2 regions of the Solibacillus sp. FSL W7-1436 genome follow, and region 2 is predicted to be linked to the other one. Evidence: riboswitches for the same ligand, from Rfam matches in the RefSeq annotation. Region 2 holds a riboswitch; the other holds the start of a gene.
The links. A riboswitch is a leader RNA that binds a small molecule or an ion and turns the genes downstream of it on or off. The one in region 2 is predicted to bind FMN.
Positions count from the first base shown of each region.

Region 1 (6,960 bases), 710 kb from region 2:
ATGAGCCGTCTCGTAACGGATCTGCTTGACCTGGCGCGGATGGAATCGGGACATATGAGTCTGTATAAGGAAGATGTGCCATTGGTTGCGGTAATTGAACGAATGACCCATAAGTTTGACCAGACAGCGAAAGAAAAGCATGTGCACCTGCGGATTGAAACGGACTTTTCGGATAAAACGCTTATTTCGATTGATGAGGACCGCATCGAACAAGTATTAACGAACTTGATCGACAATGCGATTCGCCATACACCTGCGGATGGATCAGTAACGGTTTCAATGGTTAATGAGCAAAACTATGCGAAAATTCAAATCAAGGATACAGGGCAGGGCATTCCGCAAGATGATTTGCCGTATGTATTTGAACGATTCTACAAAGCAGATAAAGCCCGTACACGATCGAAAGGCGGAACAGGCTTAGGTTTGGCCATTACGAAAAACATTGTGGAAGCACATAACGGCAGAATCTCTGTTGATAGTGTCGAACAGCAAGGAACAATCTTTACTTTTTACTTGCCATTCTCTTAATTATATTGGGGTAATGGAATTATGAAGTTTGAAAAAAGTTTATCATTTTGAATCGTTCAAAGTGATAAACTTTTCTTTTTAATGAACCAGTTCGTTCGTAACGGATGATTAGTGTAACTTTTTTGTTTCGAAAACGACAAATTACGTGAATGGAGGTGGGATGGGTGCAGCAATCCATTTTCCATCGATTATACGATACGTATCATCAGGATGTTTTTAATTTCTTATTTTACTTAGTGAAAAATCGTACCGCAGCCGAGGATCTTGCCCACGAAGTGTACGTTCGTGTATTAAAATCATACGACCGGTTCGAAGGGAAAAGTTCTGAAAAAACTTGGCTGTTCTCTATAGCGAAAAATGTGGCGATCGACTATTTCAGAAAAAAACAGGTTCGGGATAAACATGCATTTACAGCATTTGACTGGGAGACAGAGCAACTCGTAAGCCCAGTCCCTTCACCGGAACAATTTACCGAATTAAATGATCAGCTCCATCAATTGCTCGTTGCGTTGGAAGAGTGTTCGGGTGATCAGAAAATGGTCATTATTATGCGGTTTATTCAGGAACTTTCAATTCAGGAAACAGCGGAGATATTAGGATGGACGACCGGAAAAGTGAAAACGACACAGCACCGTGCTTTAAAGAATCTGCGGCTGCTATTGGAAGCGCAAGAAGGAAGGGAGGCGAATCCATTATGAAAAAGGAGCAATGGGATGAAAAAGAGATTGAACTTTTTCTGAAAAAAGCACCGAAAGTAACCGATCATCGTTCGAAAGATGAAGTATTCAATCGATTAATGGATGAAGGAACTTTTAATGAAGATCCGCCTCAAATACAGCAAAACAGTCAAAAAGGCATACGCTGGGCACCATTATTCGTTTCGATCGCATCAATATTTATTATTGTTTTAATCAGTGCGCAGTTCATAGGGAATAATGAATCGGTCACAATGCAGAATGAAACATTTGATCTTGCCACTCCGGAATCGGAAGAGAATATGACGATGAGTGCGAAAGAAGATGCTTCAGCGCAAAATGAACGCTCCATGATCAATAGTTTCTCGACGGAAGCACAGCCGGAGCAAACATTGGTTTATGAAAGCGAGCTGGAGGACAACACATTATTTGCGATTGGCCTTGCAGGGGATGATGCGGAAAGTGTACCTGTAAGCATATTGATTCCAAATGAAATTGTTGCCGAAAAAACGGGTACAGAAAATCCGACGAAGCTGGAACTTTATAACACATTCAGTCCGCTGCTTGACGAACAGTCTCTCGGATTTAATGAATATCATCCTTACAAAGGTGAATTGCATGAGGAAGGGAACAGGCTTGTTCATACACTGCCGGAGGATCACCAGTATGATGCGGGAACAGCTTCCTTATCAAATTACCTCGGTTCCCTTGTCGATACTTTCAGCGATGCATATATGGACGTGCAAATTGAAAACAAGGCCGGAAAGCCGATTTACTTTGACCATGTCGGCGATGTGGATGAACCGTTTCTCTTAAACGATGAGAACGCGCAATATAATTATTTTATGTATCAGATGCGGGATGGGGCGGTCTATTTAAGTCCGAATTTCCGAATGAGCTTTAAAGATGTGCAGGAAGCAGTCAAAAATATGACGGTGGAAGCGAATGATATATACAGAACAGTTATATTGCCGGGTGTCTATTTAAAAGTTGAAGACGCTGAGTCGATCGTTACGATTACATTTGAAGAACCTTTAAACTTGGAGGATTATGAACCTGCCCAAGCAATGCGAATGATTGAAGGGCTGATAATGACAGCGGCAAGTTTCGAAAAACAGGTTCAATTTGAAAATATTGTTCAGGAACAATGGGGCGGTTTTGACTTCACTAAACCAGTAGAGAAGCCGGTTGCGGCAAACCGGATCCACTATGAATTTCAATAATTCAAATAATTTTACTAGGAATTGTAAGCAATGGGCTTTACAATTCCTTTTTTTTATATATAATAATAGTTATAGCAAGGTAATTGCTACATAATTTCATATTGATTCATCTTCGGGGCAGGGTGTAACTCCCGACCGGCGGTAATTAAAGTTATAACTTCTGACCATTTACTTGGAGGATGTTATGTCGAACTTTTCGAGCCCGCGAGCCACTTTTTGTGTGCAGGATTTGGTGCGATTCCAAAGCCGACAGTATAGTCTGGATGGGAGAAGGTGAAGGTACGGTCGTCATTTTTTGAAAATGCCGTGCTTTGCAGTACTTATTTTGAAATTCCTTATTTGTTAACGGAATATCTTTCGGTTACAAAAATCAGGAATAGCTGCAAATGCACAGATAGACCCTTTATTTAAGTGTGCCTATTTCTCCCTTATGCTCTATTTTAGCATAGGGGTTTTTTCATGAAATGATTTGATACGTCCTTTCTTCTTGCGAGATGGAATCAGCAAAGAGGAGAGATTTATATGCAAAAAAGAAGTTTGAAGTTACGAACATTCGTAACGATCGCAATGCTGAGTGGGGTTTCATTTGTACTGATGTTGTTAAACTTCCCACTACCATGGTTCCCGGTATTTTTACAAATTGATTTCAGTGATGTGCCAGCATTGATTGCGGCAATTACGATGGGACCTGTTGCGGGTATCCTGGTTGAATTGGTTAAAAATGTGCTTGACTGGATTTACACAGGGGCTCCTGAAGGAATTCCGGTAGGACATATGGCTAACTTCGCTACAGGTGTATTATTCATTTTACCGGCTTACTATATTTATAGAAAATTCCCTTCTGCAAAAGGGTTAATGACAGGCTTGGTTGTATCAACAGTTGTAATGTCACTTGGAATGGCGGCATTAAACTACGTGGCGTTCTTACCGCTGTACACGTATTTACTAGGCTTCGAATATAATATGTACGAAACGATCGTGTTGGGTATTTTACCGTTTAATATTGTTAAAGGGATTATGATGTTTGTTGTTGTGACGATGCTTTACCGTACAATGCGTGTTTGGATTGAAAATCAGCGCAGACAATATTCCGCTTAAATTAAATAATAAATGATGGAGCGATGTCATAAAAGTGATAACTTTATGACATCGCTCCTTTTATATTTACTATTACTATTGTCATTCTGTTATAGTGCTGATATGATATTGTACATTGTTAAGAAAATTTGGACGTTTCATTATAACACCATGAAATGACATCTTAGGAGAGAATATGATGGACAAGAAAATACCATTTTCAACCTATGCAGTGATCGGAACGATGCTGTTTGGGATGTTTTTTGGAGCAGGAAATTTAATATTTCCGATTCAGATGGGGCAATTGGCAGGGACGAACTATTGGTTTGCGCTAATTGGCTTTTTAGTTACGGCAATTGGTTTGCCGTTTTTAGGAATTCTGGCAATCGGATTGTCGGGTAGTAATGGATTGCGTGATTTGGCAAGTAAAGTACATCCAATGTTTGGTTTGTTTTTTGCATTGGCGCTTTACTTGACGATCGGACCATTTTTTGCAATCCCGCGTACAGCAACAGTACCGTTTGTTGTTGGATTTGAACCGTTTATCGATCCTTCGCAGACGACATTGTGGCTTGCGGTGTTCAGTTTTATATTCTTCGCGGTTGTTTTTTACTTTTCGTTAAATCCGGCGAAAATAATGGACATTATCGGCAAGTACCTAACGCCGGCATTTTTAATCTTTTTATTTGTATTAATCGGAATTAGTCTGTTTTCTCCGATGGGGAAATTCGTTGAACCTGCCGGAACCTATATTAGCGAGTCGTTTATGACAGGTTTTAAAGAAGGCTATAATACGATGGATGCGCTTGCTTCTCTTGCGTTCGGTATTGTTGTCATCAATGCGATAAAGCGGACGGGGATTACAGATAAGAAGGAAATTGCAAAAGCGACTTGGAAATCAGGTATTTTTGCAATGGCACTGATGATGCTGATATACGGGCTGATTGCTTATATGGGGGCATCAAGTGTAACGGCAATAGGAACATTTGATAATGGAGGACAAATTTTTGCTGCAGTAGCTGATCATTACTTCGGTTCATACGGCGCAATTTTGTTGGCGATTATTATTGTCCTTGCCTGTTTGAAAACGAGTATCGGGCTCATCACTTCATGCAGTGAATTTTTCCATGAAGTGTTTCCGAAAGTCAGTTATAAAACATTTGTAGTGGCGCTATGTGTTGTATCGTTTATCATTGCGAACTTTGGGTTAACGAATATTATTACATATGCAATTCCAGTATTGATGTTCCTTTACCCGCTGGCAATTGTGTTAATTATACTGGCGCTTGCAGGACCGCTATTTAACTACAAAAAGCCTGTATTTGCGGGGGCAATTTTACTCGTATTCTTTATTAGTATAATTGATGGGTATAATGCGTTGATCGGAAGTGTACCGGCATTTGAAGTGGGTATGCTGTCTTCTATTTCTACGTTTTACGCCGATTACTTACCGCTATACTCCATTGGTCTAGGCTGGATTGTTCCGGCGGTAGTAGGAGCGGTTATCGGATTATGTATACCGCATCACAGCAGTGAGGTAAATACGAATTAAAAAAATGGTTGTGTGAAAGGAAAAATTTCCTTTCACACAACCATTTTTCTGTTTTAGTGGATATTCTGCTTTTTGAAGCTTCCACCTTTAACCTCAACTACTTCATATACTGTCACAAAGGCATTCGGATCGATTTCCCGAATAATACCTTTAATTTTGCTTTCTTCCATCCGGTTAATTACACATGTGATTTCCTGGAATTCCTGATGGGAATAAGCACCGTGTACAGTACTGAAAGTTGCGCTACGTCCCAGACGGTCCCGGATGGTTTCGACCATTGTAAGCGGATCTTTTGTAATAATTTTATAAGTTTTGGAACCACTAAGTCCTTCTTCAACAATTATAATAACTTTTGATGCGATATAATAAGCGATCGCTGATAGAAGAGCCCCTTTGAAGCCGAATACAAACGATACAATGATGAAAACGAAAAAGTTTAAAAATAGAATGAGATCACTTGTACCAAAAGGTAATTTTCTCGATAGTAATACGGCAAGCATGTCTATTCCATCAAGAGCCCCACCATTACGAAGGGCTAACCCCATACCGACACCTAAGATGATCCCCCCAACAACTGTAATAAGCAATGCATCGCCAGAAATAATAGTTGGTACATGGTGCATAAGTGAAGTACCGATTGCTAATGAAGCAATTCCGATAACTGAATTGATTGCGAAGGTTTTTCCGATTTGTTTATATCCTAAATAAATAAACGGGATGTTCAATAAGGCGATCAGCATGCCTAATGATAGTGGCGTTATTTGAGAAATAACGATACTGATCCCCGTGATTCCGCCATCCGATACGTTATTAGGTATTAATACAGCTTCTAATCCGTAAGCGGCGATTAAACCTCCGATAATAACGATGATTTTTTGTCCGATTGACTTTGCGATGTTTTGCTTCGCCATAAAAAATTCCCCCTAAACTTGCATGGTAATAATTATACATCAATTTGGGCCGGGTGACTTTTCAACGAGTAAATTAACCAATTTTTTTGCAGAAAAAATGAAATTAAATCATGTAGTAATTTCTGGTAGTAAAATTTTACGTCATCTTATTATGAGATATGTCCAGAAAGATAACATCGGTTAAAAAAACCATTTAAGGAAATGTTCGAATTATGCGATTAAATCGTTCTAAAAATCATATGTTAGTTTTTATAACATTAGATTGACAGTGGATGTTACATTGGTTTAAAGTAAATGGTAAGAAGAGGGAGGCGAGATAATGAGTCGAGAATTTCGAAGAGCGATGCCGTTACTACCCATTAGCATGGTAATGCAATTGACTGAATTAACGGCCAGACAAATTCGTTATTATGAAGAACATGAATTAATCGTCCCTGCCAGATCAGAAGGGAATCGAAGAATGTTTTCTCTTGATGATATTGATGCATTGCTGGAAATAAGGGAGTTACTCGACCAGGGCATTAATATGGCGGGTGTGAAAAAGGTATTTGCAATGAGATCGAAAGAGTATGTAAAGAAACCTGACGTAGTACGCGTGACAGATACAGAATTGCGGACGATATTGCGTGAAGAAATGCTGCAGGCACAGCGCATGCAAAAGACGTCACTACGTCAAGGCGATTTATCGCGTTTCTTTCAATATAAAACTGAGTAGGACCAACTAAAAAGGAGAGTGTTGAAGTATGGCAAATGTAATGGTGAATGGAACAAGCAAAGCGACAAAAGAAAGCATTAAAAAAATTGTGGCAGATAAAAATGTAAAATTTATTCGTCTGCAATTTACTGATATTTTAGGAACTATCAAAAACGTTGAAATTCCCGTAAGTCAGTTAGATAAAGCGCTGGATAACAAAATGATGTTTGACGGTTCTTCAATTGAAGGTTTCGTGCGTATTGAAGAATCTGACATGTAT
Region 1 covers NZ_JBBOWV010000001.1:2,690,280-2,697,239, forward strand. Annotated here, with positions in the region: gene MKX73_RS13185 (ATP-binding protein) at 1-528, shown strand, start outside; gene MKX73_RS13190 (RNA polymerase sigma factor SigX) at 693-1,226, shown strand; gene MKX73_RS13195 (hypothetical protein) at 1,223-2,446, shown strand; FMN riboswitch at 2,551-2,725, shown strand; gene MKX73_RS13200 (ECF transporter S component) at 2,969-3,544, shown strand; gene brnQ (branched-chain amino acid transport system II carrier protein) at 3,723-5,075, shown strand; gene MKX73_RS13210 (YitT family protein) at 5,129-5,986, opposite strand; gene MKX73_RS13215 (MerR family transcriptional regulator) at 6,306-6,701, shown strand; gene glnA (type I glutamate--ammonia ligase) at 6,742-6,960, shown strand, end outside.
Region 1: it holds a riboswitch for FMN, as region 2 does, so the genes downstream of both, MKX73_RS13200 (ECF transporter S component) here and ribE (riboflavin synthase) in region 2, are expected to answer to the same signal.

Region 2 (6,960 bases):
AAGCACTCATCGACGAACGTTTAAATTAATAGGGAAAATTGAGATTAACTTGCGAAAAAAGTGTAGCTGCTTTTGAGCAAGTTTTTTTATGGGGGGAGAACCATTTAATAAATTACGGATTTTCTAATAAAAGGGCAAGAGGTGCTAAAATCAGTCCCGAATTGGCTAATAAGTACGTCATCTAGTCTAAAATCTCCTGCCATAGTGCTAAAATAAATGAATTTCTTCTAATAAAAGCACTCATTAAAAAAGTGCGAAAAGCCGCTATTCCAACCGTTCGCACCATCATCCATATCCTGTTAAAAAGTCCCTTTAAATTTCTCTGGCTTTACAACATAGCCCTCAATAATAAACCCGCAATCGGTACAAATGATATATTCGATATTGCTTCCCAAACTCATTTTATTAACAGGTGCCATGACACTGTACCCGCTATGTTTGCCTCTGCCTAAATCCGTGCTACCGCATTTTGGACACTCTTTTTTATTTGCAATGTTAGTCATTTCCATCACCCTTTCACAAGATTTACTCCGCTACAACTTCAGATTCCGGAAGCTTTTCATCATTCTTTTCCTGTATTCGGTTCGTATATTTTTGTACAATGACATTGATGTAAAAGAACATTCCCATTACAATTCCGGAGAATACCCAACTTGCTGCTCGTTTATAAATCAGCATATCACCATAGCTGTCAATTCCGTATTTTCGTAGCAAAAAGACTGTAATTCCCGCCATGACAAGCCCTCGAATTATGAATACAATCTGAATGAGCTGAAACCATCCAAAAATCCCTTTTTGAAAAAATAATGCCTTGCTGTCCTTTCGTGCATAGCCCTGCAAATAAGCAAAATCAACTGCAACATACAAAGGAAAAGGTTTTTTTATAATCAATAAAATGATATAGAAAAATGTATAAATAAGACCTAAATAAACATTGTTCCAAATCATTTGTTCCGCGGAACCCGACAACAGATCAACCGTTGTACCTATAAGCATCGAACCTAAAATAAACAAGCCCGTCACATTGAATTGCCGATCTTTTGCAAAGCGGTAAACCGTATAAATGATTCCGGGAACAGTGGACAGCAGCATTGCGGCATAGTCACCAAAAGGCTCTCGTCCAAATTTCCATATCGCATATGGTAAAGCTGCATAAAACAATAGTTCCAGAAAGATAAAGTATTTATTCGACTGTGAATTATTCGCCATAAAAGCCTCCATTATCATTAACGCTTAATGATTCTTTATAGGGTGTAAAAGGTGTTTTGAGTATTTATATTACTGAAGATTATCCGACACTATATTGCTGATTTTAATAACTTGAAAGAAGCTATCAAGCAAATAATGAGATTTTAACGGATAATTTCTAATCATAGTACAGCCCGCAATTTACTCCTTTCTTTTTTATGTAATATTCTGTATATTATTCTACGGATTTCCTTTTGCAAAGTTTCAAATTTTTTTAATTTTATAGACGTCAGAGGTAAAAAGGTTGATGGAATAAAAAGTGAGTAGGGGCTAAAATACTATTAGCTTTTTAATGTATTTATGTTACAATAATTTTCAAATAAAATAATTTCCTTCGGGGTCGGGTGAAATTCCCAATCGACGGTGATGAGTTTATCTCTAAGCCCGTGAGCCACTTTTTGTGTGCAGGATTTTGGTGCAAATCCAAAGCCGACAGTTATAGTCTGGATGGGAGAAGGAATAGCAGCACATTTTTAAAAGTTGATTTTAAATGTGATTTTTTGCTATACACTTTTCCTGTCGCGCCTTGTGACGGGATTTTTTTATTTCCACTGAAAATAATATTTTCCTTCGGGGTCGGGTGAAATTCCCAATCGACGGTGATGAGTTTATCTCTAAGCCCGTGAGCCACTTTGTGTGCAGGATTTGGTGCGAGTCCAAAGCCGACAGTTATAGTCTGGATGGGAGAAGGAAGCAATGTCAGCAGTTTTTTGAAAAATACATTCAAAAAGCTTATTTGATGATGCTCAATTTTCCTCTCATCGAACTCCGACTTCAATCGGGGTTCTTTTTTATTATTAAAAAGAGGTGAGCAGGATGTTTACAGGAATCATTGAAGAACTTGGTACGGTTGAATCGATCAGCCAGTCCACACAAGCGATGGAACTAGCCATTCGCGCAAGCAAAATTTTAGAGGATGTCCAACTCGGGGACAGCATTGCCGTTAATGGTGTCTGTCTGACAGTGAAGCAATTCTCAAAAGCAGTATTTTTGGCAGATGTGATGCCGGAAACCGTCAAAGCAACGAGTCTCCAGCAATTAGCGGCAGGTATGCCTGTCAATCTGGAACGGGCAATGTCGGCAAATGGTCGTTTCGGCGGACATATTGTTTCAGGTCATGTTGATGGAACTGCAACAATTCAGCGTAAGAGACCTGTCGCAAATGCAGTTTATATTGATCTGGCAATGGAAAAGCATCTGATTGCAGAATGTATTAAAAAGGGCTCCATTACAGTTGACGGCACGAGTTTAACCATTTTTGATGTAACAGACACATTCATTACCATTTCCTTAATCCCGCATACGTATGATCAGACTGTATTAGGCTATAAAAAGCCGGGAGATGTTGTGAACATTGAAACAGATTTAATCGGAAAATATGTAAAAAAACATTTACAAAATCAAACGGAAAGTACGATTACGATGGACTTTTTGCAACGTACAGGATTTTAAAGGAGTGGTGACAAATGAATACAATTGAAGAAGCAATTCAGGCATTGAAAAACGGCGAGATTATCATTGTGTCAGATGACGAAAACCGTGAAAATGAAGGAGATTTTCTAGTTTTAGGAGAATTCGCTACACCGGAAAATGTTAATTTCATGGCACTTTACGGAAGAGGATTGATTTGTACGCCCATTTCTTCTGCAATTGCAGAAAGGCTTTCTCTTCATCCAATGGTGCAAAGCAATACCGATACATATCAAACGGCTTTTACGATTAGTATCGATCATATCGAGACAACAACAGGTATAAGTGCATATGAGCGTTCTAAAACGATGCTGGCATTACTGGACCCAGCAACAGAACCGGAGCATTTTCATCGCCCGGGCCATGTATTCCCGCTTATTGCTAAACAGGGAGGCGTGGTGGAACGCCGCGGACATACGGAAGCAGGCGTTGATCTGGCGAAGCTATGCGGTTCGAATGAAGTCGCAGTCATCTGTGAAATTATGAACGAAGACGGTTCAATGGCCCGCATGCCGCAGCTCGAAATGCTTGCACAAAAACATAACCTGAAATTTATTACAATCGAAGACTTAGTTCAATATATAAAATTAACTGCCGTATCGGTATAAAAAGGAGCAATTAAAATGGGAAAAACATTTGAAGCACAATTAGTGGGAACAGATTTAAAAATCGGAATTGTCGTTGGACGATTCAATGAATTCATTAACGATAAATTATTAAGCGGTGCAATTGACGGCTTAAAACGTCACGGTGTAGACGAAGCAAACATCGATACAGCATGGGTGCCGGGTGCTTTTGAAGTACCGTTTGTAGCGAAAAAAATGGCTGAAACAAATAATTATGATGCAGTTATCGGATTAGGTACGGTCATTCGCGGGTCTACAACACATTATGATTATGTATGCAATGAGGCAGCAAAGGGAATTGCAAAAGCCGGCTTGGATACAGGAGTACCGGTAATTTTCGGGATTGTCACAACTGAAAATATCGAACAGGCAATCGAGCGTGCTGGTACGAAAGCAGGCAACAAAGGCTACGACAGTGCAATGTCTGCGATTGAAATGGCAAACTTGAATAAAATGTTCTAATAAAGTTAGCGTACGCCACCCCAAAACATTGGGGTGGTTTTTTCCTTATCAGGGTAGTGGTAGCTGAAATGGTATTCTGATCCTAATTAATTATTTACAAACATTCCCTTATATTCTATTGTTAGGACAGACAGAGAAGGAGGGAGAGCGATGGCAGAAATCGTACGAAGAATAAGACCAGGGCAGTATTGGCGCCTCAAGGAACATGAAAGCTGGTTTTCGGATATGTCCGAGCAGGGGCTGCATTTTTATGAAATGGGCATATGTTTTGCAAAGTTTAAAAAAGGTGATCGCAAACGGATGGATTACCGGCTTGAACTGGCAAAAAGCAAAGATATATCAAATGAAAAAATTAGGTTATTTGAAGATAGCGGATGGGACTATATTGCGAGTGACCGTCATTTCCACGTATTTGCGGCACCGACTGATTCTAAAGTAAATGAACCCCCAATAGACCGGGAAGAGCAAATCTCAATAGCAAAAAAAGTTTTTAACAAAACATTAATTAATTTTATAATTAGTTTAATGGCAATTATTGTTATCACTGCGGTCATCGTCAAAACGATAGGAAACGGTAAAATCTCTGTTTTGCAGCTGATAGATGGATATACACTTACCCCACTGTTACTATTATTCCTTAATTTTATACAAATACTCCCGATAGGTAGAAGCTTGTTTGGAATCAATCGTTTGCGGAAGGAACTTAAAGACGGGATATTAGACGATCAACAAAAACCATGGGAAAATTTTTACCGTTCAAATATTGTGTCCACAGTCATAGTATTAGTCATAACATTAACTCTTGTGTTTATACCGGTATCCCAATTAGTGAGCATGAAAACAAAGCCATTACCGGAAGAAGATACAGGCTTGCCGATCATCCTTCTTTCTTCAATTGAAAATCAGCCGCATCTTAAAAGGAAAACATTTCAATTCTATGGTGAAGATTTGGGAAGCTCCTACTCATCCCAGTGGAATATTTTTGCTTCTGTCCAATACGATTCAACAGAATGGGGCGTTATTCAGGAAGGGGAATGGCACGATCCAAATAATGCCTATCAACCAAAAATCGAATCGGAAGTTTATAAGCTGCGCTTCCATTCTCATGTCAGCTCATTAGTTGATGAGTTGATCATCAAGCATACATATGGAAGTGAACCTGCAAGTTTTGTAGAAAGAGAACACACAGCTTTCGATCGTCTGCTGATTCGCAATGATACTTCTGATAAAGAGTTTCTCTTTGTAAAGGACCGTGCCTTAATGTATATCAATTACAGTGGCGAGGTAGAAGAAGGGGTAATCATCGAGAAAGCGGCTGAGAAAATGGCATTGCTTGCAGATGATTGAAGGAATTGAATATCTAATAAACTTTTAAATCATCTAATAACGATTGTACATTTTCTAATAAGTTGCAGGTTTTCTAATATATGAGACGTTTGTTCTAATAACTCTCTTAAATGTTCAAATAAAAATACTGTAAGTGCTAATAAACCGTTGAAGTTTTCTAATAAATCCGAAGTTCTTCTAATAAAGTCCGTCGCCGCTTACTGAACTTCTCCGGAATGCATATTGGTGACACTACAACTGCAATCCGTTTAACTTAAAATTCCCCTAGCTTCATTCTGATGAACATGTTAACATATTTAAAAATTCAGAAAATGAAGGTGAGTAAATGGAGAATCTTTTGTTCTTTGTCATTGCGTGTATCCTGTTGATTGTATTGCCGGGTCCTGATACAGCGATTGTTACGAAAAATACAGTTGTTAATGGGCAAAAAGGCGGTTTCCAAACGATGGTCGGGTCTTGTGCGGGGTTAACGGTCCATACCATTGCAGCGGTTGCCGGGCTGTCGGCGATTATCGTAAAATCCGCCTTGGCATTTACGGTGCTGAAGTATGTGGGAGCGGCCTATTTATGCTATTTAGGTATTAGAACATTGCTGAGCATGCGTGCAAAAAAAGCGGAAATGGAAGACTTGGCGGATATTGCGGAAGTTGAAGCAAAAGGCAATTCCTATTTTAAACAGGGCCTTATTACAAATATCACAAACCCTAAAGTAGCGGTATTTTTCCTGACGTTTTTACCGCAATTCCTTTCAAAAGGCGCAGAACCGTTTTGGCCGTTTTTGACGATGGGCATCATTTACATTGTTTTAACTTTTGTCTGGTTTGCGCTCTATGTATTTTTATTGAACAAAATCCGCAATTTCATGAAAAAACCTGCTACACAGTCGGTAATCGAATCCTTGACTGGAGCGGTACTCATCGGTTTTGGCATTAAACTGGCATTGGAAAAACAATCATAATTGAGCACATTGCGAGATTCCTGAATACATTGCTGCTACATCGCAACCGCCATTTTCCCGCATATTCTTTTTTAAAGTAGGGTATAGTTCCCTAATTATAGAAAAAGGGATGATGAAAATGGGCTTGTATATTACAATGTGGATAGCAATGATCGCTGTATTAGTAGTAAATGCATTATCAAATACACTGCCGTTAAACGGGCAAACCGCAGCAGAAATTACGAATCGCTTGGAAGTATTATTTACGCCTGCAGGCTACGTGTTTTCCATTTGGTCGCTGATTTATGTACTGCTGGTCATATGGCTAATTATGATATACCGCAAAGTGAGAGATAATCGTTTTAACGGAAAAGTGGGAATTCTATTTATCATCAGCTGTATATTTAATATTGCCTGGCTGTTCAGCTGGCATTATGAACAGTTTATACTCTCCATTATCGTAATGTTCTTTTTGCTGTTTACACTCATTGCGATTTACCTGCAGTATAAAAACACGGAAAAAGGTCTTTCAGAACGCTTTCCATTTTCATTTTATCTGCCATGGCTATCTGTAGCGACAATCGCCAATGTAAGCTATGTGTTAAAACAACATGAGGTCGATTTGGGGATTTCAGAGGTGGCCGGATCACTCATACTTGTCGGAGTTGCAGTCATTCTCGGTTATTTGGCCGTTGCCGTTTCAAAAGATATTTTCTTTACGCTCGTCATTGTATGGGCACTGATCGGTATTGCAGTTAAAACCGATAATCCGACAATGCATAACGGAACACTTGCATTAACGGTCATCTTGGTTATCGCGGCACTCATTCGTTATATGCGTATGAAGACAAAAAGACTTGTTTAATTAAT
Region 2 covers NZ_JBBOWV010000001.1:3,397,522-3,404,481, reverse strand. Annotated here, with positions in the region: gene MKX73_RS16805 (SCO family protein) at 1-29, shown strand, start outside; gene MKX73_RS16800 (transcription initiation factor TFIIIB) at 300-503, opposite strand; gene MKX73_RS16795 (VC0807 family protein) at 526-1,209, opposite strand; FMN riboswitch at 1,575-1,711, shown strand; FMN riboswitch at 1,811-1,944, shown strand; gene ribE (riboflavin synthase) at 2,065-2,700, shown strand; gene ribB (3,4-dihydroxy-2-butanone-4-phosphate synthase) at 2,715-3,326, shown strand; gene ribH (6,7-dimethyl-8-ribityllumazine synthase) at 3,342-3,806, shown strand; gene MKX73_RS16775 (DUF2812 domain-containing protein) at 3,957-5,153, shown strand; gene MKX73_RS16770 (LysE family translocator) at 5,479-6,111, shown strand; gene MKX73_RS16765 (TspO/MBR family protein) at 6,230-6,955, shown strand.